One region of the Mesorhizobium sp. M2E.F.Ca.ET.209.01.1.1 genome, then DNA from elsewhere that is predicted to be linked to it. Evidence: predicted binding sites of a transcription regulator. Region 1 holds the regulator's gene; the other holds the start of a gene.
The links. The regulator PhoB, encoded in region 1, activates phosphate uptake and scavenging genes when phosphate is short. The targets are predictions, from matches to a motif close to TGTCATNNANCTGTCAT.
Positions count from the first base shown of each region.

Region 2: the regulator PhoB is predicted to act here: its motif matches at 3,691-3,707, upstream of EN852_RS14830 (ceramide glucosyltransferase).

Region 1 covers NZ_SADP02000012.1:25,016-39,546, reverse strand. The annotation lists gene EN852_RS21475 (hypothetical protein) at 1-238, shown strand, start outside; gene EN852_RS21470 (YMGG-like glycine zipper-containing protein) at 322-567, shown strand; gene EN852_RS21465 (CHASE domain-containing protein) at 749-2,371, opposite strand; gene EN852_RS21460 (ATP-binding cassette domain-containing protein) at 2,495-3,295, opposite strand; gene EN852_RS21455 (sugar ABC transporter permease) at 3,372-4,724, opposite strand; gene xylF (D-xylose ABC transporter substrate-binding protein) at 4,871-5,911, opposite strand; gene EN852_RS21445 (ROK family protein) at 6,181-7,422, shown strand; gene EN852_RS21440 (winged helix-turn-helix domain-containing protein) at 7,533-9,200, opposite strand; gene EN852_RS40905 (DUF1127 domain-containing protein) at 9,311-9,568, shown strand; gene phoB (phosphate regulon transcriptional regulator PhoB) at 9,695-10,384, opposite strand; gene phoU (phosphate signaling complex protein PhoU) at 10,402-11,109, opposite strand; gene pstB (phosphate ABC transporter ATP-binding protein PstB) at 11,130-11,933, opposite strand; gene pstA (phosphate ABC transporter permease PstA) at 11,930-12,781, opposite strand; gene pstC (phosphate ABC transporter permease subunit PstC) at 12,785-13,771, opposite strand; gene pstS (phosphate ABC transporter substrate-binding protein PstS) at 13,836-14,531, opposite strand, start outside.
Region 2 covers NZ_SADP02000007.1:7,464-21,994, forward strand. The annotation lists gene EN852_RS14810 (aspartate aminotransferase family protein) at 1-916, shown strand, start outside; gene argF (ornithine carbamoyltransferase) at 933-1,844, shown strand; gene EN852_RS14820 (Hsp33 family molecular chaperone) at 1,968-2,999, shown strand; gene apaG (Co2+/Mg2+ efflux protein ApaG) at 3,191-3,583, opposite strand; gene EN852_RS14830 (ceramide glucosyltransferase) at 3,908-5,053, shown strand; gene EN852_RS14835 (O-succinylhomoserine sulfhydrylase) at 5,089-6,279, opposite strand; SAM riboswitch at 6,336-6,413, opposite strand; gene EN852_RS14840 (2'-deoxycytidine 5'-triphosphate deaminase) at 6,530-7,624, shown strand; gene EN852_RS14845 (hypothetical protein) at 7,640-8,092, opposite strand; gene araD1 (AraD1 family protein) at 8,117-9,112, opposite strand; gene mmsB (multiple monosaccharide ABC transporter permease) at 9,312-10,604, opposite strand; gene mmsA (multiple monosaccharide ABC transporter ATP-binding protein) at 10,601-12,136, opposite strand; gene chvE (multiple monosaccharide ABC transporter substrate-binding protein) at 12,307-13,377, opposite strand; gene EN852_RS14870 (LysR family transcriptional regulator) at 13,670-14,531, shown strand, end outside.

The sequences.
Region 1 (14,531 bases):
TGAGACCGCGCAGGCCTGTACGGCCGAACGGCCCTTCGCCCTTGGCGACCTGCAGGGCCGGGCTCCCCGCATTATCGGCAAATGCCTGGCCGTCGATCCGGCCCTGGAGGACGATTACGACCACATCGCCTGGAACGTGCGGCCCGACGGCACGCTGGTCGCGTCTTTAGAGGTTTCCGGCATGCTTGTCGCGTCGAACAGCGGGCGCCCCGAAAAAGACTATCTTAAACAACAGTAAGATCGGGCAGGCAAAGCCCGTTTTTTCATGCTAAATGGCGGCTGGTACTGCCGAAAGTGAGGACAAAAGTGAGGAGCATTTCAATGCGGAAAATGATTATTGCCATGGTTGCCGTTGTCGCTGTCAGCGGCTGCACCACGACCGAGCAGGATGTCGTGGGCGGTGGCCTGATCGGCGCCGGCGTGGGCGGCCTGGTCGGCGGCGGCAAGGGTGCGCTGATCGGCGCAGCCGTCGGCGCCGGGTCGGGCCTCCTGGTTCGCAACCTGCGCAACGGCTATTGCCAGTATCGCGATCATCGCGGCCGGATCTACACGGCTCGCTGCAACTGATACCAGAAAAGAACCGGAGGCCGGAGCAATTCCAGGAAAAGTGTGAGCGGTTTTCCGTCCGGAATTGCGTAAAAACAAAGAGATAGAGCGTTCGCCGTTTCTGTGAAACGGTGAACCGCTCTAACCGGCTTCCGGTTCTAATCCGCTGATAAGCCCGCCATCGCGGGACCATTTTGACCGCTCACTCGGCGAGCGGGATTTTGATTTCCACCTTTAATCCGTCGCTGCGATAGTCGCGCGCGATCGTGCCGCGCAATTCACGCGTGACGTTGAGATCTATCAGCTTGGTGCCGAAGCCGGTCTTTGCCGGCGCCTCCAGTTTCTTCTGCCCCGCTTCGCGCCAGTTCAGGAGCAGCGTCCGCGCACCGCCGCGCGTTTCGACGCTCCAATCGACCTTGAGGGCGCCCACCGAATTGCCGGCTTCGCCATATTTCAGCGCGTTGGTGGCGAGTTCGTGGAAGGTAAGCCCGAGCGCCTGAGTCGTCGTCTCGTCGAGCAGCACTTGCGGCCCGGACAGCACACCTTCGGGAAGATCCTTGCCGAACACCTGCCCGAGCTCGATACGCAGCAGGTCGCCGAGATCGGCCTTCTGCCAGCGCGAGCGCGTAAGCATATCCTGCGATGCGGCCATGGCCTGCAGGCGCGCCGAGAACGAAGCCGAAAACTCCTTGACGTCGGTGGCTTGCGAAGCCGTCTGCCGCGCGATCGCCAGCACGCGGGTGATCGAATTCTTGATGCGGTGCTTCATCTCCTGCAGGATCAGGTCCTTTTCCAGCAGGCTCTTTTCGGTCGTCTCGTGCAGCGCCGATTTCGCGTCATAGGCACGCTCCTGATAGCGCGCCACCAGGGCAATGGCGCCGGCGAGCAAAAGGCCGAACAGCCCGAGCATCACCGGGATGGCACGCGAGGACGGTGGCTCGAAGGCGCTTGTCGGCCTGAACAGCACCGTCCAAGGCCGGCCCGCGACGACGATATCGCGACGCGCCAAAAGCTTCGCGCCGATACGTTCCGCCGGCGGTGCTTCTGAACGGAAAAGCAGATTGCCGGCCTCCGGCTTGCCGTCATAGACCTCGACATTGACCGGCAGCAGCGGCGAATGGCTGAGCGCGACCTGGAACAGGTCCTGCGCGCGGAACGCGGCGTAGAGAAAGCCGGCTGTCGAGGAGCGGCTGGCATTGATCACCTCGGGCGCGGTTTCGACGTTCAGCCGCACGAAAACCAGGAATCCGGTGAAGGTCTGCGCCACACCGGCGCCCTGGCCGAGCTGGACCATGCCGCTCGCATGCTGCTGGTCGTCGGCCATCGCCCTTTCGATCGCCGCGCGCCGCACCGGCTCGCTGAACATGTCGAAGCCGATGATCGACTGGTTGGACGTGTCGAGCGGCTCGAACAGCACGATGGGCGTGCGCCATTGCTGGGTCGTCGCAGGGTAGATTGGGTGGGCCGACCCATGGTCGCGCAGGATATCGCGTTCGACCGCGGCCTCATCGCCGGCTTTGGCTAGCCTCAGGAAGCCGATACCGCGCAGCCCGGCGAAATTGTCGTCGATGTCGAGGGCGGTGAAGAAGGCCTTGAACTCGCCGCGCGTGATGTCACCGTTGCGCGCATCGAACAGCGCCTGCGTCGAGCGCAGCAGCGACAGATGCAGGTCGATGCGGCTCTCGATGCGGCTGAGCGCATCGTCGGCGGTGCCCTCGAACTTTATCCGCGCCGCCTCTTGCGTCGCGAAATAGGCGAACCCCGCCATCGTAAGGCTGATCAGCGCGACGGCGATGAAAGCAACGATGGGGAAGAGTTTCTTCAACTGCCGGGTCCAGGAATGCTCGGACCTTTATGGGCAAGTCTGGGTGACAAGACAATGGCGAGGCCAAACCATGAAGGCGGCTGGCACAGGAGCCGGCCGTCGGCGGCTTGCTAAGTCACCACCTCAAGCCGCGATCTTCAGCGCGCCCGGGCCGGGGATGGCGCCGGGCGGACATTTGCCCAGGATAATCATGCCGAGCACCTCGTCCTGAGTGACGTCGGTGGTGCGCGCGGTGCCGACCACCTGGCCGTTCTTCATCACGCAGACCCGGTCGGCGAGATCGAACACGTCATGGATGTCGTGGCTGATCAGGAAGATGCCGATGCCGTCGGCCTTGAGCTGCTTGACCAGTTCGCCGACCTGCGCCGTCTCCTGCGGACCGAGCGCGGCCGTCGGCTCGTCCATGATCAGGATGCGGGCATTGAACAGGATCGCGCGCGCGATCGCCACCGACTGCCGCTGTCCGCCCGACAATTTGATGACCGGCTCCTTGAAGCGCTGGAAGCGCGGATTGAGCCGTCCCATCACCTTGCGCGCCTCGGCTTCCATGGCGACGTCGTCGAGCGTGCCCCAGCCGGTCATCAGCTCGCGCCCGAGGAAGAGATTGGCGGCGGCATCGACATTGTCGGCCAGCGCCAGCGTCTGGTAGATCGTCTCGACGCCGTATTTCTTGGCGTCGCGCGGGTTCGAGATCGAAGCCTCCTCGCCATTGATGAAGATCTGTCCGCTGTCGCGCTTGTAGGCGCCCGACAGGATCTTGATCAGCGTCGACTTGCCGGCGCCGTTGTGGCCGAGCAGCGCCATCACTTCGCCGGGGAAAAGATCGACGGACGCGTCGTCGACGGCGCGGATACCGCCGAAGGCGATCGAGATGTTGCGCATGTCGACCAGCGGAACGCTGGCGGGAGCGGATGTGTCAGCCATGTTGTTTCTCCTCCCTATAGTTCATGCTTGAGCATGATCTCGCCCGAAAACCGGTTTCCACTTTTCGGGATCATGCTCAGGCCCGCTTGCGATAGAGGGTGTCGAGCCACACCGCCACGACCAGCACGGCACCGACGACGATGCTTTGCAGCGGGGAATCGACGCCGAGCAGCACCATGCCGGACTGCAGCGACTGCATCAGCAGCGCGCCGAGCATGGCGCCGAGCACGGTGCCGGAACCGCCGGCAAGCGATGTGCCGCCGATGACGGCCGCTGCGATGACCAGCAGCTCGTCCAGCGTTCCGAGCGCATTGGTGGATGAATTCTGCCTGGCCGACGAGATCGCCGCCGCGATCGTCGCCAGCACGCCCATGATCATGAACACCTTCATGGTGATCCAGCGTGTGTTGATGCCGGCGAGGTTGGCCGCTTCCGGATTGCCGCCGATGGCGAAGACATAGCGGCCGAAGCGCGTGCGCTTGGTGACGAAGGTCATGATCAGGCCAACGGCGACCGCCATCAGCACCGGAATGGCGATGCCATGCGCGATGAACAGCCCGCCCTCGGGGACGGTGATGTTGTTGGCGGCGGCGTAGCGGTTCACGATGCCGACCGGCCAGGGATAGGAGTTGGCGAGCCACACTGCGCCCAGGATGATCGCGCAGGTGACCGTGGCGAGCAGCGTCTCGGCCCAGACCGGGCGCAGCGGGAAACGGAAGCGCTTGCGCTGCACGCGGCCGTTATAATGCATGAAGATGACCGCCAGGCAGGCGACGATGCCGACGACCCAGCTCCATTTGGCGCCGATCGAACCCGCCGGGCCGCCGCCCATCAGCTGGAACGTGGCGTCGAGCGGCGCAACGGTCTGGCCGCTGGTGACCCACCAGGCAGCGCCCCGCCAGACCAGCAGACCGCCCAGCGTGACGATGAAGGCCGGCACTTCGAGATAGGCGATGATGAAGCCCTGGAAGGCGCCGATGATGAGGCCGAGCGCCAGGCCGATCAGCAGCGCCAGGACCCAGATCCACGGGTTGCCGAGCTCAAGCCCGACGAAGCGAACGAGGAAATGCACCTGCGCAAAGCCCATCACCATGCCGATCACCCCTTCGGCCGATCCCACCGACAGGTCGATGTTGCGCATGACGATAACCAGCACCATGCCTGAGGCCATGATCGCCACGGCCGAAGTCTGCACCGACAGGTTCCAGAGGTTGCGCGGCGTGAGGAAGGTGCGGCTGTCGAAATCGAGCGGATTGACGCCAAGCCGCAGGCTGGAGATCACATGCAGCCCGATCCAGATCAGGAGCAGCGCGCCGATCATGCCGAGCATGCGGGTGTCCAGCTCGGTAGCCTTCAGGAACCGGGCAACGGCGCCCAGCTCCGAGGCACGCGCGGTGTCTGCCGGTTGGGTAGACGTCGTGTCGGTCATGATTTTCTCCCGCCGGCCTGCCGTCTGACGCGGATGCCGGACCTCAGCCTGGAAGCCTATCCGCTCGCGGCGGAACGGTAAATCTTTGAGAAAACGCCGCGGCCTTCGGGCCGCGGCGCAAGGTTTTGGTCTAGTGTCGGCAAAGCTTAGTTGCAGACCTTGACGCTGCCGGCGGCAACGCCAGCGCAGACTTCGTCCTTCTTGATCCAGCCGGCGTCGATGACGACGTTGAGATTGTCCTTGGTGATTGCGATCGGGGTCAGGAACAGCGACTTGACGGTGTTGCCGCCAGGTGTCGTGAAGTCCTTGGCGCCGGCGATGTCGGCCATCTTCTTGCCGTCGGCGAGCTGCGAGGCGATCTCGGCGGCGTTCTTGCCGAGCTCGCGCGCATCCTTCCACACCGACACGGTCTGCGTGCCGAGCGCGATGCGGTTGAGAGCCGCGTGGTCGCCGTCCTGGCCCGAGACCGGAACGGTGCCAGCCAGGCCTTGCGCCGTCAGCGCCGCGACGACGCCACCGGCGGTGCCGTCATTGGCCGCCACAACCGCGTCGACCTTGTTGTCGTTGGCGGTCAGGAACTGCTCCATGTTCTTCTGCGCGTTGGCGGGCAGCCAGCCGTCGGTATAGGCCTCGCCGACATTCTTGATCTTGCCGCTGTCGATCGCCTCCTTCAGCACTTCCATGGAGCCCGAGAACAGGAAGTCGGCGTTCGGATCGGAACCCGAGCCCTTGATGAAGACGTAGTTGCCTTCGGGCTTGGCCTTGAACACCTCACGGGCCTGCATGCGGCCGACTTCCTTGTTGTCGAAAGTCAGGTAGAAAACGTCCTTGTTCTCGATCAGGCGGTCGTAGCCGACGACCGGGATGCCTTCATCGAGCGCCTTCTGCACGGCCGGACCGATCGCCGAGGCATCCTGCGCCAGGATGATCAGCGAATTGGCGCCCTGCGAGATCAGGCTTTCGACGTCGGTCAGCTGCTTGCCCGGATTGGACTGCGCGTCGGCCGAAATATACTTGTCGCCGGCGGCCTCGATGGCGGCCTTCATCGCCGCTTCGTCGGTCTTCCAGCGCTCTTCCTGGAAATTCGACCACGAGACGCCAATCACCTTGCCCTTCGCCTCGGCGACCGAAGCCAGCGTCAGCGACATGGCAACACCCGCCAGAATGGCGGCTGCGAATTTTTTCATCATATCCTCCCTGCGCCCTGTATGGCGCGACCCAGACTGGCCCGAAGGCCGGCATAGAGGCTTTTTTTCGAGCCTCAAAAAAATACTGATGCAGCGAAATGATGCTGTCAACCGAGATTCTGATGGCATTTGATGGGTCCAGGCATTTTTTTCGGGGTCCGCAATAAATAATGACATCGGCTTTGGCTTCTGCCACTATCCCTGGCGTGTCAGCGACAGGCCATGGCATCATCACAAGGCCGCGATGACCGGGGAGGACGTGCGAGACGATGTCGGTCGGAATCCGCCACGACGATTTGCGTCGGCGCAACCGCGCCATGGTGATTTCGGCCGTGCGCCGCGCCGGCCAGCCGTCGCGGACGGAAATTGCCGCCACCACCGGCCTCAGCCACTCGACCATTTCGGCGATCTCCGCCGATCTGATCCAGGAGGGCATTCTCACCGAAAGCAAGGCCAGCGAGCCGACGGCATTGAAACGCGGCCGGCCGCAGATCGGCCTGGCGCTGAACCCCGAAGCCGCCGCGGTGCTGACCGTGGTGCTGTCGCTGAACTTCCTGTCGGTCGCCGTCATCGACTATGCCGGCCAGGTGATCGCCGAGGAACAGCGGCGGCTGGACACGCTCGTCATGCCGCGCGACGAGCTGATCGGCGAGTGCCTGGCGATTGTCCAGCGCCGGCTGCAGGATCCTGATCTCGACGTGAGCAGTGTCGCCCGCATCGCCATGGGCATTCAGGGCATCACCGATTCCCACTCGCGCGCCATGCTGTGGTCGCCGATCACGCCGCTGACCGACATTCCGTTCGCTGACATCCTCGAGAGGGAATTCGACATCCCTGCCACCATGGAGAACGACTGCAACATGATGGCGGTGGCGCTGCGATGGCGCGATCCCGAGCGCTATCGCGACAATTTCATCGCCATCCTGCTCTCGCACGGCATCGGCATGGGCCTTGTGCTGAAGGGCGAATTGTTCACCGGCACGCATTCTTCCGGCGGCGAGTTCGGCCACATGATCCATCGTCCGGGCGGCGCGCTTTGCCGCTGCGGCCGCCGCGGCTGCGTCGAGGCCTATGCCGGCAATTACGCCATCTGGCGCAGCGCCATGGGGATGAGCGAGGACGCTGCGCCGATCGACATCGGCGACGCCGACATGCGCGCCCTTGCCGCCAAGGCGCGCGAAAAGCACGGCCCCGAGCGCGAGGCCTATCGCCGGGCCGGCGAAGCGCTGGGCTTCGGCCTGGGCAGTCTCTTCGCCCTTATCGATCCGGCGCCGGTCGCCATGGTCGGCGTCAGCGCGGCCGCCTTCGACCTGATCGAGCCGGCGCTGAGAGAGGCGATCGCCCAGACCGCCGGCGGCCAGCACTCGAACTCGATCTCCTTCGACGCCGAGCCGAACGAGCTGCCGCTGATCCGAGAAGGCTGCGCCATGCGCGCGCTGACCTTCGTCGACCAGGAGATCTTCGCGCCGGGCATGCAGGCGAGAAGCGGTGCGGGGAAGATCGTCGCCTGACGGTGAAACCAATCATCTAGACGACCCGATTGGGAACGCTGCCGCTCTGCGCCAAATGCTGACATCGATATCTTAGATAGATATCGGACAAGCGACCAATGTCCACCTGCTTAGCTCGATTCCCCGATCGCAATCGCAGCCAACCGCGCTTCTTCGCGCGCAATCAGGGCTTGATATCGCGGATGGCCGTGGAGGGGCATCAACTCGGGCTCTCGCTTGATCCATGCGAGGAGGTGCGCTTTGGGAAGGCAAGTCTCCAACAAATCGAGAGCCCGATCTGGCTCGCCCATTTGGGCAAAGGCGCATGCAATATTGTGGTAGTCCCTCATATCGTCCGGCTCGATCGTCAACGCTCGCGCGGCCCATTCCTCGGCGCGCTCTTTCTCTCCCAGATGGGCCAACGCGATCGCTCCCAACGATAAGGCACGCGCGTTGTCGGGATGCAGCGCGATCTCCCTTTCGGCGCGCTCCAAAGCCCGGCGTGAAGCAGCACCCAGTTCGTCATGTCGTCCCAACAATCGATAGCAATCAGCCGCAATGAGGAGAGCCCAATGGTCTGCTTCAAGAAGCTGAGCGGCGCGCTCGCAATGCTCGATGGCGTCTTCGTAGCGGCCGAGGTAAAGGCAGGTCAGGCCAAAGTTAACTCGCACCTCAAACGAGTCCGGTTCAAGGCGTAGCGATTCCTCATGGGCCGCCAGCGCCTCATCGTTGCGTCCCAGCGCGGCCAGTGCCCGCGCCCTGGCGGCATGAGCCTCGGCCAATGTCGCATCCAGCGCGAGCGCCTTTTCGGCGGCTGATAAGCCTGACTCCTCCGATCCCCCGAAATGCAGGAACGCTTGGCAGAGGGCGACCACAGCCCAGGCGCGGGCGTAATCAGGATCGATCTCCAACGCCTGCCGGCAGAAGCGAACGGCGATCTCCAAGCTTCTCGCTCCCTGCTGCGTGAGGTAGTGCCGACCCAGGAGATAGAGCTGATAGGCCTTCGGGTCTTGCGTTGAGCGGCTCTCGATCGCCGTCTTTTCGGCCGGCAGCAGCCTGATCTTCAGCGCCGCCACGATGGCCTGCGCGATTTCGTCTTGCAGCGCAAAGATGTCTTTCAGTTCGCGGTCATAGCGCTCGCCCCAGACCTGGCTGTCCTTGCTTGCGTCGATCAGCTGCGCCGTGATCCGCACCCGCCCGCCAGCCTTGCGCACGCTGCCTTCGACGACGTATCGAATCTTCAGCCGCTGCGCCAACTGCCCTATCTCGACAGCCTTGCCCTTGAACGTGAACGTGGTGTGGCGCGACAGAACGTTGAGCGTAGAGACCTTCGACAGGTCGGTGATGATGTCCTCGGTGATGCCGTCGCTGAAGTATTCCTGCTCGGGGTCGCCGCTCATGTTGACGAAGGGCAGAACGGCGAGGGAGGGCGCTTCGGGGAGCGCCGGCTTCACCTCCGTTCCTTCCTCTTGGGGCGGGTTCCTTATCGCGATCATCGGTCCGACGAATCGGTAGCCGCGGCGCGGGAGCGTCTCGATCCAGCGCTCGCCGCCGGGTTCTTCCCCGAACACCCGGCGGAGTGCCGCGATCTGGGCAGTTAGATTGCTTTCTTCAACGGCGAGACCGGACCATCCGGCATCCATCAGCGCAGCCTTGGAGACGGGTGCGCCCGCTCGCTCCACCAGCACGCGCAGGAGTGCAACCGCTCGCTGTCCCAATGCGAGGGGCTCGGCATTTCGAAACACGATTCCCGTCTCGGTATCGAGACGGAACGGTCCCATTCGGTGGATCGTCACCATGGGCCGAAATCTACTCGACTTCGGAAACTTTTCCGAACTCTTTCAGGAGCATTTCAGGTCTTTCCGCCGGAGAAGGCAGAGACTGCATAAACATTTCCGGGAGGTTCGACGTGACAACTAGTGTGAAGTCCCTGCCGCCATACGCAAGGCCGCATGCCTGGCGTCGCTGGTCCTCTTCTGGTGTCGGGCGCGTTCTCGGCAAACTGGTGGGCTGGTGCCAGGATGAAGTATTCCGGATCGCCGCGATCGAGGAACTGACTAGGCTCAACGACCACTATCTCGAGGATGTGGGTATCGATCGCAGTGACATCGGCCCGATCGTCGATGCCACGGTGAAGCGCCTGCGGGAAAGCCGGAGGAAGGCTTGAGGCCAGGCGAGCCGGGCCTCATGCACATCCCCCCGCATCGCCACTACTGCGGCATCGGCAACCGCCTGCTATTGAGTTCTGCCCCTCGAACATGATTTCGATCCATCGGGATGGCGGGGCTCTAGCCTAGTCTTCCCTGATCGCATACCCCGCGCCACGAATGGTGCGGATGACATCGGGCATGCGGCCGTTGTTGACGGCCTTGCGCAGGCGTCCGACATGAACGTCCACCGTGCGCTCGTCGATATAGATCGTCTCGCCCCAGACATTGTCGAGCAGCTGGCTGCGCGAGAACACGCGGCCGGGATGCCGCATCATGAATTCGAGCAGCCGGAACTCGGTCGGGCCGAGCCTGATCTCGCTCTTCTTGCGGTAGACGCGGTGCGATTCGCGGTCGAGCACGATGTCGCCGACCTTGAGCACGCTGGACAGCACCTCCGGCTTGGCGCGGCGCAGCAGCGCCTTGACGCGCGCCATGAATTCCGGCGTCGAGAACGGCTTGACCAGATAGTCGTCGGCGCCGGTGGACAAACCTCGAACCCGATCGCTTTCCTCGCCGCGCGCGGTCAGCATGATGATCGGCAGCCGCTCGGTCTCGGGCCGCATCCTCAGGCGCCGGCAAAGCTCGATGCCGGAAACCGCCGGCACCATCCAGTCGAGCACGAGCAGGTCGGGAACGTTTTCCTGCAGGCGGATTTCGGCCTCGTCGCCGCGGGTCACCACTTCAACCTGGTAACCCTCGGATTCGAGGTTGTAGCGGAGCAGCACCCCCAGCGGCTCCTCGTCCTCCACCACCATGATGCGTGGCGCGATCATCGGGGTAACCTTTTCCGTCAGGCCGCCGGCGCCGACATTGCCGTCTCGTCCTGCTTGGGACGGTTGGCGGGCAATTGCATGCCGGTCAGCACATAATAGGCGTTCTCGGCGATGTTGGTCACATGGTCGCCGATGCGCTCGAGATTCTTGGCGCAGAACAGAAGATGCGTGCAAGCGGTGATGTTGCGCGGATCTTCCATCATGTAGGTCAGGAGTTCGCGGAACACGGAGGTGTATTTGACGTCGATGCGCTCGTCGTCGTTGCGCAGCTTGGCCAGCGCCGAAGCATCGCCCACCGTGTATTCCTGGACTACCGCCTGGACCTGGATCAGCACCAGCTGCGCCATGGAATCGATCGAATGTGTGAGGTCGCGCGGCGCGGCGCTGATGCCGACCGAGCCGACGCGCTTGGCGATGTTCTTGGCAAGATCGCCGATGCGTTCGAGATCGCCCGCCATGCGGATCGAGCCGACCACGTGGCGAAGATCGTCCGCCATCGGCTGCCGCTTGGCGATCAGCGTGATCGCGCGGTCGTCGAGCTCGCGCTGGCGCGCGTCCATGATGGTGTCGTCGGAGACGACGCGCTGCGCCAGCGCATTGTCGGTCTCCAGCAGAGCCCTGGTCGCGGCGCCAACCATCGAACCGGCCAGGTCGCCCATGTCGTTGATCAGCCGGCTGATCTGCCTCAGATCCTCGTCGAACGAGGCAACGGTATGTTCGGCCATGATGATGTCCTCGTATGAACTCAGCCGAAGCGGCCGGTGATGTAGTCCTGCGTGCGCTTCTCACGCGGCGAGGTGAAGATCTTCTCGGTCCGGTCGAACTCCACCAGCTCGCCGAGATACATGAACGCCGTCTGCCGCGACACGCGCGCCGCCTGCTGCATGTTGTGGGTGACGATGACGATCGTGTAGTCGGCCTGCAATTCGTCGATCAGCTCCTCGATCTTGGCCGTCGACAGCGGATCGAGCGCCGAGGCCGGTTCGTCGAGCAGGATGACCTCCGGCTTCACCGCGACGGTGCGGGCGATGCACAGGCGCTGCTGCTGGCCGCCCGACAGGCTCTGGCCGCTGGCGTTGAGCTTGTCCTTGACCTCGTTCCACAGCGCGGCGCGCTTCAGCGCCGACTCGACGCGGTTGTCCATCTCGGCCTTGCTGATCTTCTCATAGAGCCTGACGCCGAAGGCGATGTTTTCGTAGATCGACATCGGGAACGGCGTCGGCTTCTGGAACACCATGCCGATCTTGGTGCGCAGCAGGTTGAGGTCCTGCGAGCGGTCGAGGATGTTCTTGCCGTCGAGCAGCACCTGGCCCTCGGCGGTCTGCTTCGGATAGAGCTCGTAGATGCGGTTAAGGACGCGCAGCAGCGTCGACTTTCCGCAGCCCGACGGCCCGATGAATGCGGTCACGCTGCGCTCCGGCAGGGACAGGTTGATGTCCTTCAGCGCCTTGGACTGGCCATAGTAGAAGTTGAGGCCTTTGACCTCGATCTTGGCCTTCTCGACGGTCGTGTCGGCTACGTTCAGGTCGGTGGACAACATCGGTTTCATCTGTCCTCTCTGCGTCCGGTCAGGCTGCGGGCGAAGATGCTCAGCCCGAGAACCGTCAGGGTGATTATGAGAGCGCCCGTCCAGGCCAGTTGCTGCCATTCCTCGTAGGGGCTGAGAGCGAACTGGAAGATGGTCACCGGCAGGCTGGCCATCGGAGCATTGAGATTGCTCGACCAGAACTGGTTGTTGAGCGCGGTGAAGAGAAGCGGCGCCGTCTCGCCGGAGATGCGGGCGATCGCCAGCAGGATGCCGGTGACGATGCCCGACATCGCGGCGCGGTAGGCGACCGAACGGATAACCACCCAGCGCGGCGCGCCGATTGCCGTGCCCGCCTCGCGCAGCGCATTGGGCACGAGGTTCAGCATGTCCTCGGTGGTGCGAACCACCACGGGGATCACCAGGATCGACAGCGCGACGGCGCCGGCGATCGCTGAGAAATGACCCATCGGCCGCACCAGCAGCTCATAGACGAACAGGCCGACGATGATCGAAGGGGCCGACAACAGGATGTCGTTGATGAAACGCACGATTGTCGTAAGGCGTGAAAAGCGCCCGTACTCGGCCATGTAGGTGCCGGCCAGCACGCCGATCGGCGTGCCGACGACGATGCCGATGATGGTCATGACGATGCTGCCGTAGATGGCATTGAGCAGACCGCCGGCATCGCCGGGAGGCGGCGTCATTTGCGTGAACACCGCCAGCGAGACGCCGGACAGGCCCTTGTAGATCAGCGCGCCGAGGATCAGCGCCAGCCAGGCGAGGCCAATGCCGGCGGCGACGACGCAAAGCGCCATCATCACGCCGTTCTTGCGCTTGCGGCTCCGGTGGAGAGACAGGGCTGTCGACATGGATCAGGCTCCCGCACGGCGATCGATACGCAGCAGCATGTAGCGTGCGATGGCAAGGATGACGAAGGTGATGATGAACAGGATCAGGCCGAGCGCCACCAGCGAGGAGGTGTAGAGCTCGCCGTCGGCCTCGGTGAATTCGTTGGCGATGGTTGCCGAGATCGTGGTGCCGGGCGCGAACAGCGAGGCGCTGATGCGGTGCGCATTGCCGATGACGAAGGTGACGGCCATGGTCTCGCCGAGCGCGCGGCCGAGGCCGAGCATCACGCCGCCCATGATGCCGACACGTGTATACGGGATGACCACGCGCCGCGTCACTTCCCAGGTCGTGCAGCCGATGCCGTAGGCCGATTCCTTCAGCACGGCGGGCACCGTGTCGAACACGTCCTTGGTGATCGAGGTGATGAAGGGCAGCACCATGATGGCGAGAATCAGCGAGGAGGTCAGCAGGCCGATGCCGTAGGGCGGGCCGGCAAACAGGCTGTTGAGGCCGGGGATGCCTTTGAAGACCCAGATGATGAAGGGCTGGATCGTCGTCTGCAGGAACGGCGCGAAGACGAACAGGCCCCAGATGCCATAGATGATCGAGGGAATGCCGGCGAGCAATTCGACCGCGATGCCGATCGGGCGCCTCAGCGGGCGCGGGCACAACTCGGTCAGGAAGACGGCGATGCCGATGCCGATCGGCACGGCGATAAGAATGGCGATGGCCGACGTGACGAGCGTGCCATAGATGGGCGCCAGGGCGCCGAAATTCTCAGTGACCGGGTTCCAGGCCTCGGTCGTCAGGAAAGAAAAACCAAACTTCGACAGCGCCTGCCATGAGCCGGCAAACAACGAGATGGCGACGCCGCCGAGAATAACCAGCACGAGGATGGCGGAAAGACGCGTGGCGGAGCGGAAGATCGTATCGGTGAGGGCGAAGCGGCGCACCGTCGCTTCTCTGGTGCGCATGGAGGACGCGGTCACGGCTTCGGAAGCGGCACTCATCTAGCCCCTCGCATTTCGAAAGAGACAGGAGGGCGCCGGAAGCGCCCTCCCTTGTTCGTCAGAATTACATGCCGGAATAGAGCGGCTTGCCGTTCGCGTCGACGATGTCCTTGCCCCACATTTCCTCGACGCTCTTCACCACCGCGTCGGGCATCGGAACATAGTCCAGCTCGGCGGCCATGTCGTCGCCCTTGGCGTAGGACCAGGCGAAGAACTTGAGCGCTTCGGTCGTAGCCGCCGCGTCGTCGGGCTTCTTGTAGACGAGGATCCAGGTGGCCGACGTCATCGGCCAGGTTTCGGCGCCGGCCTGGTTGGCCAGGATCACGCCGTAGCCCGGCTGCGAGCTCCAGTCGGCACTGGCCGCCGCAGCCGAGAACGCCGCAGCGGTCGGCTCGACCTTCTTGCCGTCCTTGTTGATCAGGTCGGTATAGGTGAGCTTGTTCTGCTTGGCATAGGCATATTCGACATAGCCGATCGCGCCGCCGGTCTGGGAAACGTTGTTGGCTACGCCCTCATTGCCCTTGGCGCCGATGCCGACAGGCCATTCCACAGCCTTGTCGACGCCGACCTTCGACTTCCAGTCGGCGCTGACGTCGCCGAGATAGTAGGTGAAGTTGAAGGTGGTGCCCGAACCGTCTGAACGGTGAACCACGGCGATCGCCTGCGAAGGCAGCTTGACGTCAGGGTTGAGCTTCTTGATCGCCGGGTCATCCCAGCTCGTGATCTTGCCGAGGAAGATATCGGCCAGCGTCGGGCCGTC
Region 2 (14,531 bases), on a different contig from region 1:
TTCGGGCGCCGAGGCGCTGGAATGCGCCATCAAGACGGCCAGGCGCTATCAGTTCGTCAAGGGCCATCCCGAGCGTTTTCGCATCATCACCTTCGAAGGTGCCTTCCATGGCCGCACGCTGGCGACGATCGCCGCCGGCGGCCAGTACAAATATCTCGAGGGCTTCGGGCCCAAGGTCGAAGGCTTCGACCAGGTTGCATTCGACGACATCGACGCGGCGGAAAAGGCGATCACGGCCGAGACCGCGGCCATCCTCATCGAGCCCGTGCAGGGCGAGGGGGGCATACGCCCGGTGCCGACGCAGTCCTTGAAACGGCTGCGGCAGCTCTGCGACCAGCACGGCCTGCTTTTGATCTTCGACGAGGTCCAGTGCGGCATCGGCCGCACCGGCAAGCTGTTCGCGCATGAATGGGCTGGCGTCACGCCCGACCTGATGGCGATCGCCAAGGGCATTGGCGGCGGCTTCCCGATGGGCGCCTGCCTCGCCACGGACGAGGCGGCGACCGGCATGACCGCCGGCGTGCACGGCACCACCTTCGGCGGCAATCCGCTGGCGATGGCGGTCGGCAATGCCGTGCTCGACGTGGTGCTGGCCGACGGCTTCCTCGAGGACGTGCAGCGCAAGGCGCTGTTGTTGAAGCAAGGTCTGGCCTCGGTCGCGGATGAATTTCCCGATGTCATCGAGGGCATCAGGGGAACCGGCCTCATGCTTGGCCTGAAATGCGCCATGCCCAACACCAAGGTGAACATGGCGCTGCGCGACCAGCACCTGCTTGCCGTGCCGGCGGGCGACAACGTGATCCGCCTCCTGCCGCCGCTCACCGTCACCGACGAGGAGATCGGCGAGGCGCTGAAGCGCATCCGCGGCGGTGCCAAGGGCCTGACCGACGCGATAGCGGCCGAAGCCGCGAAGTAATTTCTGGAACCTGCCGATGAGCGTCCGCCACTTCACCGACCTATCCGCCGTTTCGGCGGGCGACCTGCGCATCATGCTGGACGACGCGATGGCGCGAAAGACCCGGCTCAAGGCGGGCGAGCGCTCCAAACCGCTCGATGGCAAGGTGCTGGCGATGATCTTCGACAAGCCGTCGACGCGCACGCGCGTGTCCTTCGATGTCGGCATGCGCCAGCTCGGCGGCGAGACGATCATGCTGACCGGCACCGAGATGCAGCTCGGACGCTCCGAGACCATCGCCGACACGGCAAAAGTGCTGTCGCGTTATGTCGACGCCATCATGATCCGCACCACCTCGCATGACCGGCTGCTGGAGCTCACCGAGAACGCTACGGTTCCCGTCATCAACGGACTGACCGACGACACGCATCCTTGCCAGATCATGGCGGACATCATGACCTTCGAGGAGCATCGCGGTCCGGTGGCCGGCAAGACATTTGCCTGGACCGGCGACGGCAACAATGTGCTGCACTCGCTGCTCGAAGCCTCGGCGCGATTCCGTTTCAACTTGAATGTCGCGGTGCCGGAAGGCAGCGAGCCTTTCGAGAAATATGTCGACTGGTCGAAAGCCAATGGCGGCAAGGTCCGGTTTGCCAAATCCGCCGAGGAAGCCGTCGACCAGGCCGATTGCGTCGTCACCGACAGCTGGGTCTCGATGGGCCAGGAGCACCGTGCTCGCGGCCACAACGTCTTCCTGCCCTATCAGGTCAACGCGGCGCTTATGGCCAAGGCCAAGCCCGATGCGTTGTTCATGCACTGCCTGCCGGCGCATCGCGGCGAAGAGGTCACCGACGAGGTGATCGACGGGCCGCATTCGGTGGTCTTCGACGAGGCCGAGAACCGGTTGCACGCCCAGAAGGCGGTGCTGGCCTGGTGCCTGGGCGCTTGAGAAGGGCCGACCTGACCGCTTCCGGCCCGATCGGGGTCAACTTGATCTGGGGACAGGTGATGCCTATCTGCGGGCCATCACGTAAATTGAACGCGCTTCGACGCATGCGGCTCATCGGGTTGCATGGCTGCGCCCCGGAGTTTTGTCATGTTGGAAACCCAGACCTTGGCTGAGCATAAACCCCAACTCGGTGAATTCGGCTTCGCCGGCGACGACCACGTCGTGCCTTACGAGGTCGCGCCGCTCGACGTGCGCGGCCGCACCGTGCAGCTCGGGCCGATGCTCGACGCTATTCTGAGCCGCCACAATTATCCCGAGCCCGTCGCCCGCCTGCTGGCGGAAGCCTGCGTGCTCACCGTGCTGCTCGGCACCTCGCTGAAATTCGAAGGCAAGTTCATTCTGCAGACCCGCACCGACGGGCCGGTCGACATGCTGGTGGCTGATTTCACCACGCCGCATGCGCTGCGCGCCTATGCGCGCTTCGACGCCGACCGGCTGCAGTCCCTGATCGCCGCCGGCGAGACCTCGCAGCAGGCGCTGCTCGGCAATGGGGTGCTGGCTTTGACCATCGACCAGGGCGCGCATACGCAGCGCTATCAGGGCATCGTCCAGCTCGACGGCACCTCGCTGGAGGATGCCGCGCGCACCTATTTTCGGCAGTCGGAGCAGATCCCGACCGATATCAAGATGTCGGTCGCCAAGCTGGTCACGCCCGGCCCGGGCGGCGCACGTGAGCAGTGGCGGGCAGGCGGCATCCTGGCGCAGTTCCTGCCTCAGGCGCCGGAGCGCATGCGCATTCCCGATATTTCGGGCGGCGACGGCGACGACCGCGAGCTGACGGACCATCCGGCCGACAATTCCTGGCAGGAATTGCTGGCGCTGCTCGGCACCATCGAGCCGACGGAGCTGATCGACCCGACGGTGGGCGCCGAGCGGCTGCTCTACCGGCTGTTCCACGAGCACGGCGTGCGCGTCTTCCGTAGCGTGCCGGTCGACGACCAATGCTCCTGCTCGCGCGAGAAGATCCACGGCATCCTCCAGGGCTTCTCGGCTGAGGAGATCAAGGACTCGACCGAGGAGGGCGGCATCCATGTCGCCTGCGAGTTCTGCTCGACGCAATACGACTTCGACCCGGCCGAGTTCGCGGCGGAGTGACGCCCGTTCCTTCTCCCCGTTCTACGGGGAGAAGGTGCCCGAAGGGCGGTTGAGGGGCGGCGCCAACGTTGGTGAAGATGGCCTCGCTGTCCTTTGCCCCAAGGAAATCTCAGAAGCCCGGCGCTGCCCCTCATTGCCCTGCCGGGCATTTCTCCCCGTAGAACGGGGAGAAATGCGCCAATCGCCGACGCCTAATTCACCGTCCGCCTTGTCCCCGGCATGTCGAGCGAAAATGCCGGAATAGCGATATCGAACGTCTCGCCTCGGCTGTTGCGCATCGTGTAGTGGCCGACCATGATGCCCGACGGCGTCGAGAGCGGGCAGCCCGAGGTGTATTGATAGCTGTCGCCGGGATTGAGCTCCGGTTGGTCGCCGACGACGCCTGCGCCGCGCACCTCCTCGACACGGCCCTGGCCGTCGGTGATGTGCCAGTAGCGCGACAAAAGCTGCACGAAATCGTCGGAGCGGTTGTCGATCGTCACCTGATAGCCCCAGACATAGCGGTTCTCCGACGGATCGGATCTATCCTCCAGATAGAAGGGCCTGACCAGCACTTCGATATTGCGCGTCACGGCGCGATACATGGGCTACTCCGGTTGCCGCTGCAGGGAAACATTTGTCACACGTCGCGGTTATTACGCGAAAGCGGAAGTCCGCCTGCCAGCGTTGTAGCGCACGTGCCGAAAAACAATGTCATTTAAGTGACACATGACAATGTTGGTGTGCACAAACCGTGCCGGGCGACTCGGGCGCTCTGTCGACTGATGAAACGGCCGCGTTAGGCCAGGAGCAATTCCAGGAAAAGTGTGAGCGGTTTTCCGTCCGGAATTGCGTGAAAACAAAGAGATAGAGTGGTTCGCCGTTTCTGTGAAACGGTGAAACTCTCGATCGGGAGTGACCAGATCTCGATGGAACTGACTATCGCAGCCGGCCTGGCTTCGTCAGCCCTTCTTCTCTCCAATCTCGCCAGCATCCTGCTCGCCTCGTCGCGGCTGAGGCGGCGGCATGTCATTGCGCCGCCCTCCGGCACACGGGCGCCGGTATCGATCATCGTGCCTTCGCGCGGTGTCGAGCCGTTCACCGAAGAGACCTTGCAGCGCTCCTTCTCGCTCGACTGGCCGCGCTACGAGCTGATCTTCTGCGTCGCGCATGCCGAGGACCCGGTGGTCAGGCTCATCGAGGCGGCGGTCGCGCGCCACCCGGAGGTTTCGGCGCGGCTGCTGATCGGTGACGACCGCGTCAGCGCCAATCCCAAGCTCAACAACTGCGTCAAGGGCTGGCAGGCGGCACGGCACGATTGGGTGATCCTCGCCGACTCCAACGTTCTGATGCCGAGGGATTATGTCCAGCACCTGATGGCGGCATGGCGGCCGGACACCGGCCTCGTCTGCTCGACGCCGATCGGCTCGCGTCCTGACGGTTTTTGGGCCGAAGTCGAATGTGCCTTCCTCAACACGCTGCAGGCGCGGTGGCAATATGCCGGCGAGGCGCTCGGCCTCGGCTTCGCCCAGGGCAAGAGCATGCTGTGGAACAAGCCGATGCTGGACGCCAATGGCGGCATCCAGGCCTTGGCCGCCGAGATCGCCGAGGACGCCGCCGCCACCAAGCTGGTCAACGGCCTGGGCCTGCGCGTCAATCTTGTCGCCTCGCCTTTCGAGCAGCCGCTCGGCCAGCGCCGGTTCGCCGAGATCTGGTCGCGCCAGGCGCGCTGGGCGCGGCTGCGCCGGGTCACGTTCCCGCTGTTCTTCGCGCCGGAGATCCTGACGGGCGCCGCGGTGCCGCTGCTGCTGGCGCTGATTGCCGCGGCAGGCGCCGGCGTCAGCCTTCCCACCACGGCCTTGTGCGTGCCGGCGATCGCCTACCTGCCGGAATGCCTGCTCGCCTTGGCCAAGGGCTGGTGCCTGTCGCCGCGCAGCGTCACCGCGATGATCGTGCGCGACGTCATGCTGCCCGCCATCTGGGCGCGCGCCTGGTTCGGCGGCGCTGTCGAATGGCGGGGCAACGCCATGACCATCCGAACCCGCGCGCTGACGGAGCTCGAGGAGATCGCCTGAAAGGTCTCGGTCGATCTTCGGCGGTATCTACAGGACTACTTGGCCGCCTTCAGTGCCTGCTCGATGTCCTCCAGCAGATCGTCGGTGTCCTCCAGGCCGACGGAGAGCCTGAGCGTGCCGGGCCCGATCCCGAGTTCCGCCCGCGCCTCGTCGCTCAGGTTCTTGTGCGTCGTCGTCGCCGGATGGGTGATCAGGCTCTTGGCGTCGCCGAGATTGTTGGAGATCAGTACGATGTCGAGCGCGTTCTGGAAGGCGAAGGCCGCCTGCTTGCCGCCCTTGACGTCGAGGCAGATCAGCGTCGAGCCGCCCGACATCTGCTTCTTCACAATATCCGCCTGCGGATGGTCGGCGCGGCCCGGATAGATGAGACGGGCGATCTCCGGCCGTCCGGCCAGGAAATCGGCGATCTTGCCGGCGCTCTCCGTCTGCTGGCGCACGCGCAGCGGCAGTGTCTCCAGGCCTTTGAGCAGCGTCCAGGCATTGAACGGCGACAGGCTGGGGCCGGTATGGCGGAAATAGTCGTGCAGGTTCTCGTCGATCCATTTCTTGTCCGACAGGATGACGCCGCCGAGGCAGCGGCCCTGGCCGTCTATATGCTTGGTCGCCGAATAGACCACGATATGGGCGCCGAGCTGCAGCGGCTTCTGCTGCAGCGGCGTGGCAAAGACGTTGTCGACGACCACGCGCGCGCCGATCGAATTGGCAAGCTTGGCGACCGCGGCGATGTCGACCACCTCCAGCGTCGGGTTGGTCGGGCTTTCCAGGAAGAACAGCTTGGTGTTCGGGCGAACAGCCTTTTCCCAGTTGGCGACGTCGGTGCCGTCAATCAGCGTCGACTGGATGCCGTAGCGCGGCGCCAGCGTCTCCACCACCCACCGACAGGAGCCGAACAGGGCACGCGCCGCAACGATGTGGTCTCCTGCCTTGACGCTGCAGAGCAGTGCGGCGGAAACGGCGGCCATGCCGGAGGCCGTGGCGCGGGCGTCCTCGGCCCCTTCCAGCGCGCACATGCGCTTTTCGAACATATCGACGGTCGGGTTGGCGTAGCGCGAATAAATGAAGCCCGGCTCCTCGCCCTTGAAGCGGGCTTCCGCCGCCTGCGCCGTCTCGTAGACATAGCCCTGCGTGAGATACATCGCCTCCGCCGTCTCGCCGAACTGGGAACGCAATGTTCCGCCATGCACGAGTGCCGTCTGAGGTTTCCAGTTGCGCTTCTTGGTGCTCATAGCCCTGCTTCCAGACACAAAAAAACCGGCCGCGAAGTCGCAACCGGTCCATATAGCCTTGCGGCTCGACGGTCCTTTAGCGACTTGTTTAACGTGGCTGCAAGCCGACCGGCCAAATCACCACGGGATAACGACCCTTTAAATGAGCGCCGCGCTTGCGTCAATTGCCGGCTTCATTAAGAGGTTTGTACCAGCCGGGCGGCAAGTGCCTGCTAAGGTCCTCGCCCGGCCTCGTGAACGGAGCCAGCCTTTGCGGCAGACAGGCATTCTTCCGGATCAGGACATCGCGGCGCTGTTTAAGGCAAACGCGCTTAAGTCGCCGCGCGCGCTGGACGCCAACCAGATCCAGCCGGCCAGCCTCGATCTGAGGCTCGGCGACAAGGCCTATCGCGTGCGCGCCTCCTTCCTGCCGGGTCCCGATCATCTGGTCGCCGACAAGCTCGAACGGCTGAAGCTGCACGAGATAGACCTCACCGGGGGCGCGGTGCTGGAAACCGGCTGCGTCTACATCGTGCCTTTGCTGGAAAGCCTGGCATTGCCGGCTGAGGTTTCGGCGTCGGCCAATCCGAAGAGCTCGACCGGCCGCCTCGATATCTTCACGCGGGTCATGACCGATCGTGGCCACGAGTTCGACAAGATCGCCGCCGGTTATCACGGGCCGCTCTATCTCGAAGTCAGCCCGCGCACCTTCCCGATTGTCGTCCGCGCCGGCTCGCGGCTGTCGCAGATCCGTTTCCGCATCGGCAATGCCGTGCTTTCGGAAAGCGAGCTGCGTGACCTCCACCGTGCCGAGATGCTGGTCGCCACCGAGCCGCCCAACATTTCCGGCGGCGGCATTGCGCTCTCCATCGACCTCGACGGCGACAAGGACGGGCTTGTCGGTTATCGCGGCAAGCACCACACCGGCCTGGTCGACGTCGACAAGCGCGCCGCGCAGGATGTGGTCGATTTCTGGGAGCCGATCTATAAGAGCGGCGCCGGCGAGATCGTGCTCGACCCTGACGAATTCTACATCCTGGTCAGCCGCGAGGCCGTGCACGTGCCGCCGCTCTACGCCGCCGAGATGACACCCTTCGATCCGCTGGTCGGCGAGTTCCGCGTCCACTATGCCGGCTTCTTCGATCCGGGCTTCGGCCACTCCGCCGCCGGCGGCAGCGGCAGCCGCGCGGTGCTCGAAGTGCGCAGCCACGAAGTGCCTTTCATCCTCGACCACGGCCAGATCGTCGGCCGTCTCGTCTACGAGCACATGCTGAAGCGTCCGCAGGCGCTCTACGGCACCGATCTCGGCTCGAACTACCAGGCGCAGGGCTTGAAGCTTTCCAAGCATTTTCGCGCGGCGCGGTGATCCTCGCTGGCCCTGTCAGTGGCGAAAGAGATATTCTTCCGCCGCGCCGAGGCAGGCATGGAAATGGCCGATAAAGAGTAGCTCTCGAACGGTCAGACGCTTCCTGCCCCAAAATCCCTTGGTCTGCTTCGTTTCATCAAGCGGAGAGCTTGAGCCCGCGCCCAATGGGAACAGTTGCCTGTCGAGGCATCCAAGGACATGGGCCCTCGCGGAGTCGATGCCGCAAGCCTGTCCGCTGTCGTTCAGCGCAGTTGCGGGCAGCGCGGATGTCATGCGATCCGCATTGCGCACGAGAAAGTCCGCCTGCGTCCTTGAGTATCCGGTGGCCAGAAGACGGCTCGACATTGCCGACCGGGCTTCACGATAGGTTATTGGACTGCATTTTCCGGCGGCGTAAGCGGTCAAGGAGGAGCAGGCGAGCGCCAGTACCAAGCCTGTGAACGCCAAGCTCGGCCGGATGCGTTTCATTTCTCCCCCAATCTCGGTCCTATCCTACAGCGCCTTCACCGCCACCTTCACCGGCTTTTCGATCTCCAGCGGATTGCGCAGCGGCAGGCCGAAATCCGGCGCCTCGATCTCGAACGTATCGCCGGCCTCGGTCCTGATGCCGTCGGCGAAGGAGAGCGTCGCGGTGCCGAACATGTGCACATGCACGTCGCCCGGCTGGCGGAAAGCGGAATATTTGAAGTGGTGGTGCTCGAGATTGGCGATGGTGTGCGACATGTTCGCTTCGCCCGACAGGAACGGCTTTTCCCACAGCAGCTTGCCGTCGCGCCAGATGCGCGATGCGCCGCGGACGTCGGCCGGCAGGTCGCCGATCAGGATCTCGGGGCCGAACGAGGCGTTGCGCAGCTTGGAGTGGGCGAGGAACAGATAGTTCACCCGCTCGGTGACGTGGTCGGAGAACTCGTTCGACAGCGTGAAGCCGACGCGGAACGGCGCGCCGTCGTCGCCGATCACATAGATACCGGCGATCTCGGGCTCCTCGCCGCCGTCCTGCGCGAAGGCCGGCGACATCAGCGGCGCGCCCGGCGCAACCGCCATCGTGCCGTTGCCCTTGTAGAACCATTCCGGCTGCACGCCGACCTGGCCCTTGGCCGGCTTGCCGCCTTCCAGACCCATGCGGAACATCTTCATGGAATCGGTGAGTTCCTCCTCCCCGCCCTCGCTGAGCTTCTTGTGCATGGAATCGCGCGTCGCCGCGGAGCCGAGATGCGTCAGCCCGGTGCCGGTGAGATGCAGATGCGCCGGATCCGGATGGTTGATCGGCGAAACCAGCCGGCCCCTCTTGTAGACGGCATCGAGATCGACCGTCTCGCCATAGCCCTTGCGCTCGATCAGCGCTTCGAGGCCGATGCCGGTGCGCGCGGCCTCCATCGCCAGCGAATAGACGCTGCGCGCGCCATTGATGACCCTGGTCTTGCCGCCGCCATTGCGGGCGACGACGCGGATCGTCTCGGCGTCGTCGAGGATCTGGGAGATCAGCATGTTCGAATCCTCTCTCATTTAGCGGCCGCCCGCGGGCAAGCCTTACCCGGCGCGGCGAGGAGCGATCCCCACCACGGTTGAAACTCTTCGTCCGGATTGCGTTCGCGAGCTCGGTCCTTGCCTGGACTTCTTGGCGCCGACGGGTTGCCGGCAGCGTCGCGATCTGGAACCCGTATTCCTCCTGAACTTGTTCCGGCCGTTAAGCCTTGTTCTTGTTGTAGACGTCGAAAATCACGGCGCCGAGCAGCACCAGACCCTTGACCACCTGCTGCCAGTCGACATTGACGCCCATGATCGACATGCCGTTGTTCATCACGCCCATGATGAAGCCGCCGACCACGGCGCCGATCACCTGGCCGACGCCGCCCATTGCCGAGGCGCCGCCGATGAAGACGGCCGCGATGACGTCGAGCTCTGAGCCGAGGCCGGCGGCCGGCACGGCCTGGCCGAGGCGCGCCGCGATGATCAGGCCGCCCAGAGCCGACAGCACGCCCATGTTGATGAAGACCATCAACGTTAGCCTTTCGGTGTTGATGCCCGACAGCTGCGCCGCCTTGGCGTTACCGCCCATGGCATAGATACGGCGGCCGATGGTCATGCGCTTGGTGACGAAGACGAACAGCGAGATGAGCACGCCCATCACCAGCAGCACGACCGGCAGGCCCCGGTAGCTCGCGAACTGGAACACCAGGAACAGCGCCAGCACGCTGCCGACCAGCGTCTTGACGACGAACAGCGGGAAGGGCTCCGCCTCATAGCCGTGACGCTCGCGCTTGCGCCGCGTCCGGAAGCCGAAATAGGCGTAAGCGAGCACCGCGATCAGGCCGAGCACGATCGTCGTCATGTGTAGCGTCAAGCCGCTGCCGACGATGGTCTTGCCGGCGGCATTGACCGTCGGCGGGATCAGCGTCAGCGGGCCGATCACGTCAGGAATGAAGCCGGAGCTCAGCGCCTTGAAGCTGTCCGGCAGCGGGCCGACCGAGGAGCCGCCGCCAAGCAGCGCCTGGCAGATGCCGCGGAAGATCAGCATGCCGGCCAGCGTCACGATGAAGCTCGGTATCTTGTGATAGGCGATCCAGTAGCCTTGCGCCGCGCCGATCAGCGCGCCGACGATCAGGCAGACGATCGACACCACCAGCGGATTCGAGAATATGCCGAGCGGCCAGATCACCATCATCATCGCCGCGAGCGCGCCGATGAAGCCTGCCACCGATCCGACGCTGAGGTCGATATAGCCGGCGACGATCACCAGCAGCATGCCCAGCGCCATCACGATGATGAACGAGTTCTGCTGCACCAGGTTCGAGAGGTTCACCGGTTTGAACAGCGTGCCCGACGTCGTGTACTGGAAGAACAGCATGATGACGATCAGCGCGATGATCAGGCCGTATTCGCGCAGATTCGTCGTCAGCGCCGACACGGCGATGCGCGGACCCTGCTTGACGTCCTCGGCTGTGCCGCTCTGCGGTGCGGGAGCGCTTTCTGTGCTCATGATGCTTTTTTTCCTTCTCCGCGAACGATGGCGCGCATGATTTTTTCCTGGCTGGCGTCGCTTGCCGCCATTTCGCCGACGATACGCCCTTCGTTCATCACATAGATGCGGTCGGTGATGCCGAGCAATTCGGGCATTTCCGACGAGATGACGATGATCGCTTTGCCCTCGGCGGCGAGGCGGGCGATGATCGTATAGATTTCGTACTTGGCGCCGACGTCAATGCCGCGCGTCGGCTCGTCGAGGATCAGCACTTCCGGATCGGCGAACAGCCATTTCGACAGCACCACCTTCTGCTGGTTGCCGCCCGACAGGTTGCCGGTCAGCTGATAGACGCTGGAGGCGCGGATGTTGGTCTTCTTGCGGTAGTCGTTGGCGACGCTCATCTCGCGCATGTCGTCGATGACGCCGCGGCTGGAAACGCCGGAGAGGTTGGCCAAAGTCACATTGTGCTTGATGTGGTCGATGAGGTTGAGGCCATAGGTCTTGCGGTCCTCGGTCACATAGGCGATGCGGTTCTCCACCGCCTTGCTCACCGACGAGAGGTCGAGCGGCTTGCCGTGGAGCGACACCTCGCCGGTGATGTGCCGGCCATAGGAGCGGCCGAACAGGCTCATCGCGAATTCTGTGCGGCCGGCGCCCATTAGCCCGGCAATACCCACCACCTCGCCCTTGCGCACATTGAGGTTGACGTTCTTGATCACCTGGCGCTCGGCGTGGATCGGGTGGTAGACCGACCAGTCCTTGACCTCGAGGATGACCTCGCCGATCTGCGGCTCGCGCGGCGGGTAGCGGTCGTCGAGGGAACGGCCGACCATCGAGGTGATGATGCGGTCTTCCGAGATGTCCTTCCTCGGCAAGGTCTCGATGGTGCGCCCGTCGCGGATCACCGTCACCTTGTCGGCGACACGGTTCACCTCGTTCAACTTGTGCGAGATCAGGATCGAGGTCATGCCCTGGCGCTTGAACTCGAGCAGGAGGTCGAGCAGCGCCTGGCTGTCTTTTTCTGAGAGCGAGGCCGTCGGCTCGTCCAGGATCAGGAGTTTCACTTCCTTGCTGAGCGCCTTGGCGATTTCGACCAGCTGCTGCTTGCCGACTCCGATATTGGTGATCAGCGTCTTGGGATCTTCCTTCAGCCCGACTTTCTTGAGCAGGGCGGCCGTGCGCGTCTCGTTGGCGTCCCAGTCGATGACGCCATAGGTGGCGTGCTCGTTGCCGAGGAAGATGTTTTCCGCGATCGACAGCATCGGCACCAGGGCAAGCTCCTGGTGGATGATGACGATGCCGATATGCTCGCTGTCGTGAATGCCTTTGAAATGACATTCCTGGCCGCGAAAGACGATCTGGCCATCATAGGTCCCGGATGGGTAAACGCCTGACAGCACCTTCATCAGCGTCGACTTGCCGGCGCCGTTCTCGCCCACGATGGCGTGGATCTCACCTTCCTCGACGCTGAGATTGACGTTCGACAACGCCTTCACGCCGGGGAACGTCTTGGTGATGTCGCGCATCTCCAAAATCGTCGAGGCCATCGGGTCTGCTCCTTGGGCGCAAGGCTCCGGTCGGACTCCGGAAGGGCTCATGCGCGAAATCAACATACTGCGGCGCGTGACGCCACAGAAGCCGGCAAAACAATACCGGGGTCGTTTTTGAACGAAAAGGGGTCCTGCGGCCGCGCAGGACCCCTTCCTGTAAGACTGGATTACTTCAGCTCTTCGGCCTTGATGTAGCCGGACTCGACGACCAGCTTCTCGTAGTTCGACTTGTCGACCTCAACCGGCGTCAGCAGGATCGAGGGAACGACCTTGACGTCATTGTTATAGGTCTTGGTGTCGAGGCCCTCAGGCTTGCCGCCGGAGAGCACCTTGTCGACCAGCTCCACGGTCGACTTGGCCAGTTCGCGGGTGTCCTTGAACACCGTCGAATACTGCTCGCCCGAGATGATCAGCTTGACCGAGGCGGTCTCGGCGTCCTGGCCGGTCACGATCGGCCAGGGCTGGGCATCCGTGCCGTAGCCGACGGCGCGCAGCGAGGCGGTGATGCCGCGCGACAGGCCGTCATAAGGCGACAGAACGCCGTCGACGCGGCTGCCGTCCGAGTAGTTGGCCGAAAGCAGGTTGTCCATGCGCGCCTGGGCGGTGGCGGCGAGCCAGCGCAGCGTGCCGACCTTGTCCATGCCCATCTGGCCGGACTTGATCTTGATCGAGCCGTCATCGATCAGCGGCTGCAGGACCGACATCGCGCCGTTGTAGAAGAAGAAGGCGTTATTGTCGTCCGGCGAGCCGCCGAACAGCTCGACGTTCCACGGCTTGGTGTTCGGGAAGCGCTCCTTGAGGCCCTTGACCAGCGAATTCGCCTGGATCACGCCGACGCCGAAATTGTCGAAGGTGGTGTAGTAGTCGACATTCGGGGTCTTCTTGATCAGGCGGTCATAGGCGACGACGACGACGCCGGCATCATTGGCCTTCTGCAGCGCGTCCGCCATGGTGGTGCCGTCGATCGATGCGATGATCAGCGCCTTCGGGCCCTTGGTGATTTCATTTTCCAGCTGGCTGAGCTGGTTCGGGATGTCGTCCTGCGCGTATTGCAGGTCGACCGTGTAGCCGAGCTTCTCGAGCTGGGACTTGACGGCATCGCCGTCGTTGATCCAGCGCTGCGAGGTCTTGGTCGGCATCAGCACACCGATGAGGCCCTTGTCGGCCGCGTGCGCCGAATAGCTCATAGCGGCAATGCCAAGGGCCGCCACGGCGGCCAGCGTCTTGATGATCTTCACGATTACTCTCCCTGGTTGATGGTCGCGACCTCGGGGCTTCGCGGGCCGCGCAGCCGGGCAGATGCGCTGGCGCGCCTCTGTCGGCTTTATCGATCTCCGGTATCCTCCCAATCGGCCCCGCGACGCAGTTTCAATCGATACGAATTCGCTCGTTACCGACCCCTGCGCCTCGGAACGCGCGAAGGGTGTGGCCCTTTGACATAACTGTCAAATGCGATCTTTGGTGGTTGCTATATCGAAACTGATATGGCTTAGAGGGTTGAACGGAAACCCGCTGCGGAGGTCCAGGATCATGGCGGCAATGCAAGATTTCGGCGCGATTTCAGGTGGTTACGAGAAATCGCCGGGAGACGGCGAGACGCTGCTGCGCAGCGGCCTGAGCCTCCGCCACATGCGCATGATCACCGCGCTGGACGATCACGGACGGGTGAGCGCCGCCGCGCAGGTCATGAACATCTCGCAGCCCGCCGCGTCCCGCATGATCGCCGAGATGGAGGCGGTGCTCGACGTCAGATTGTGCGAGCGGCTGCCGCGCGGCGTGACGCTGACCCCTTATGGCAAGGCGCTCGCGCGGCGCGCCCGCTCGATCCTGCTTGAGATGCGGGAGGCCGATCGCGAGATTTCCGAGCTCAAGGCCGGCAAGGGCGGCTCTGTGTTCCTCGGCGCGGTGACGGCTCCGGCAATCGAGTTGGCCGTGCCGGCGATTCGCGAAATCCGCCGCATCTATCCGCGCATCGAGATCACCATGCAGGTCGAGACCTCCAACGTGCTTGCCCGCGAGCTGATTGCCTCGCGCCATGACTTCATCATCGCGCGCATTCCCGACGACCTTAACCCGCGGCTCTTCGAATCGCGCGTCATCGGCGTCGAGAAGGCTTGCCTGATCGTGCGCCGCGGCCACCCTCTGGCGAGCGGCAAGATGGTGAAGCTGGAAGACACGGCAGCCTATGACTGGGTGTTCCAGTCCGGCGGCTCGCCGCTGCGCCAAGCGATGGAAAGCAACTTTTTGAACCGCGACATTCCGCTGCCCGACCGCATCCTCAACACCTCGTCGCTGTTGCTCACCCTGGTGATGGTGGCGCAATCCGACGCCATCGCGCCGGTCTCGATCCAGGTCGCCAGGTTCATCCAGGGGGCCGACGGGTTGGCCGGCG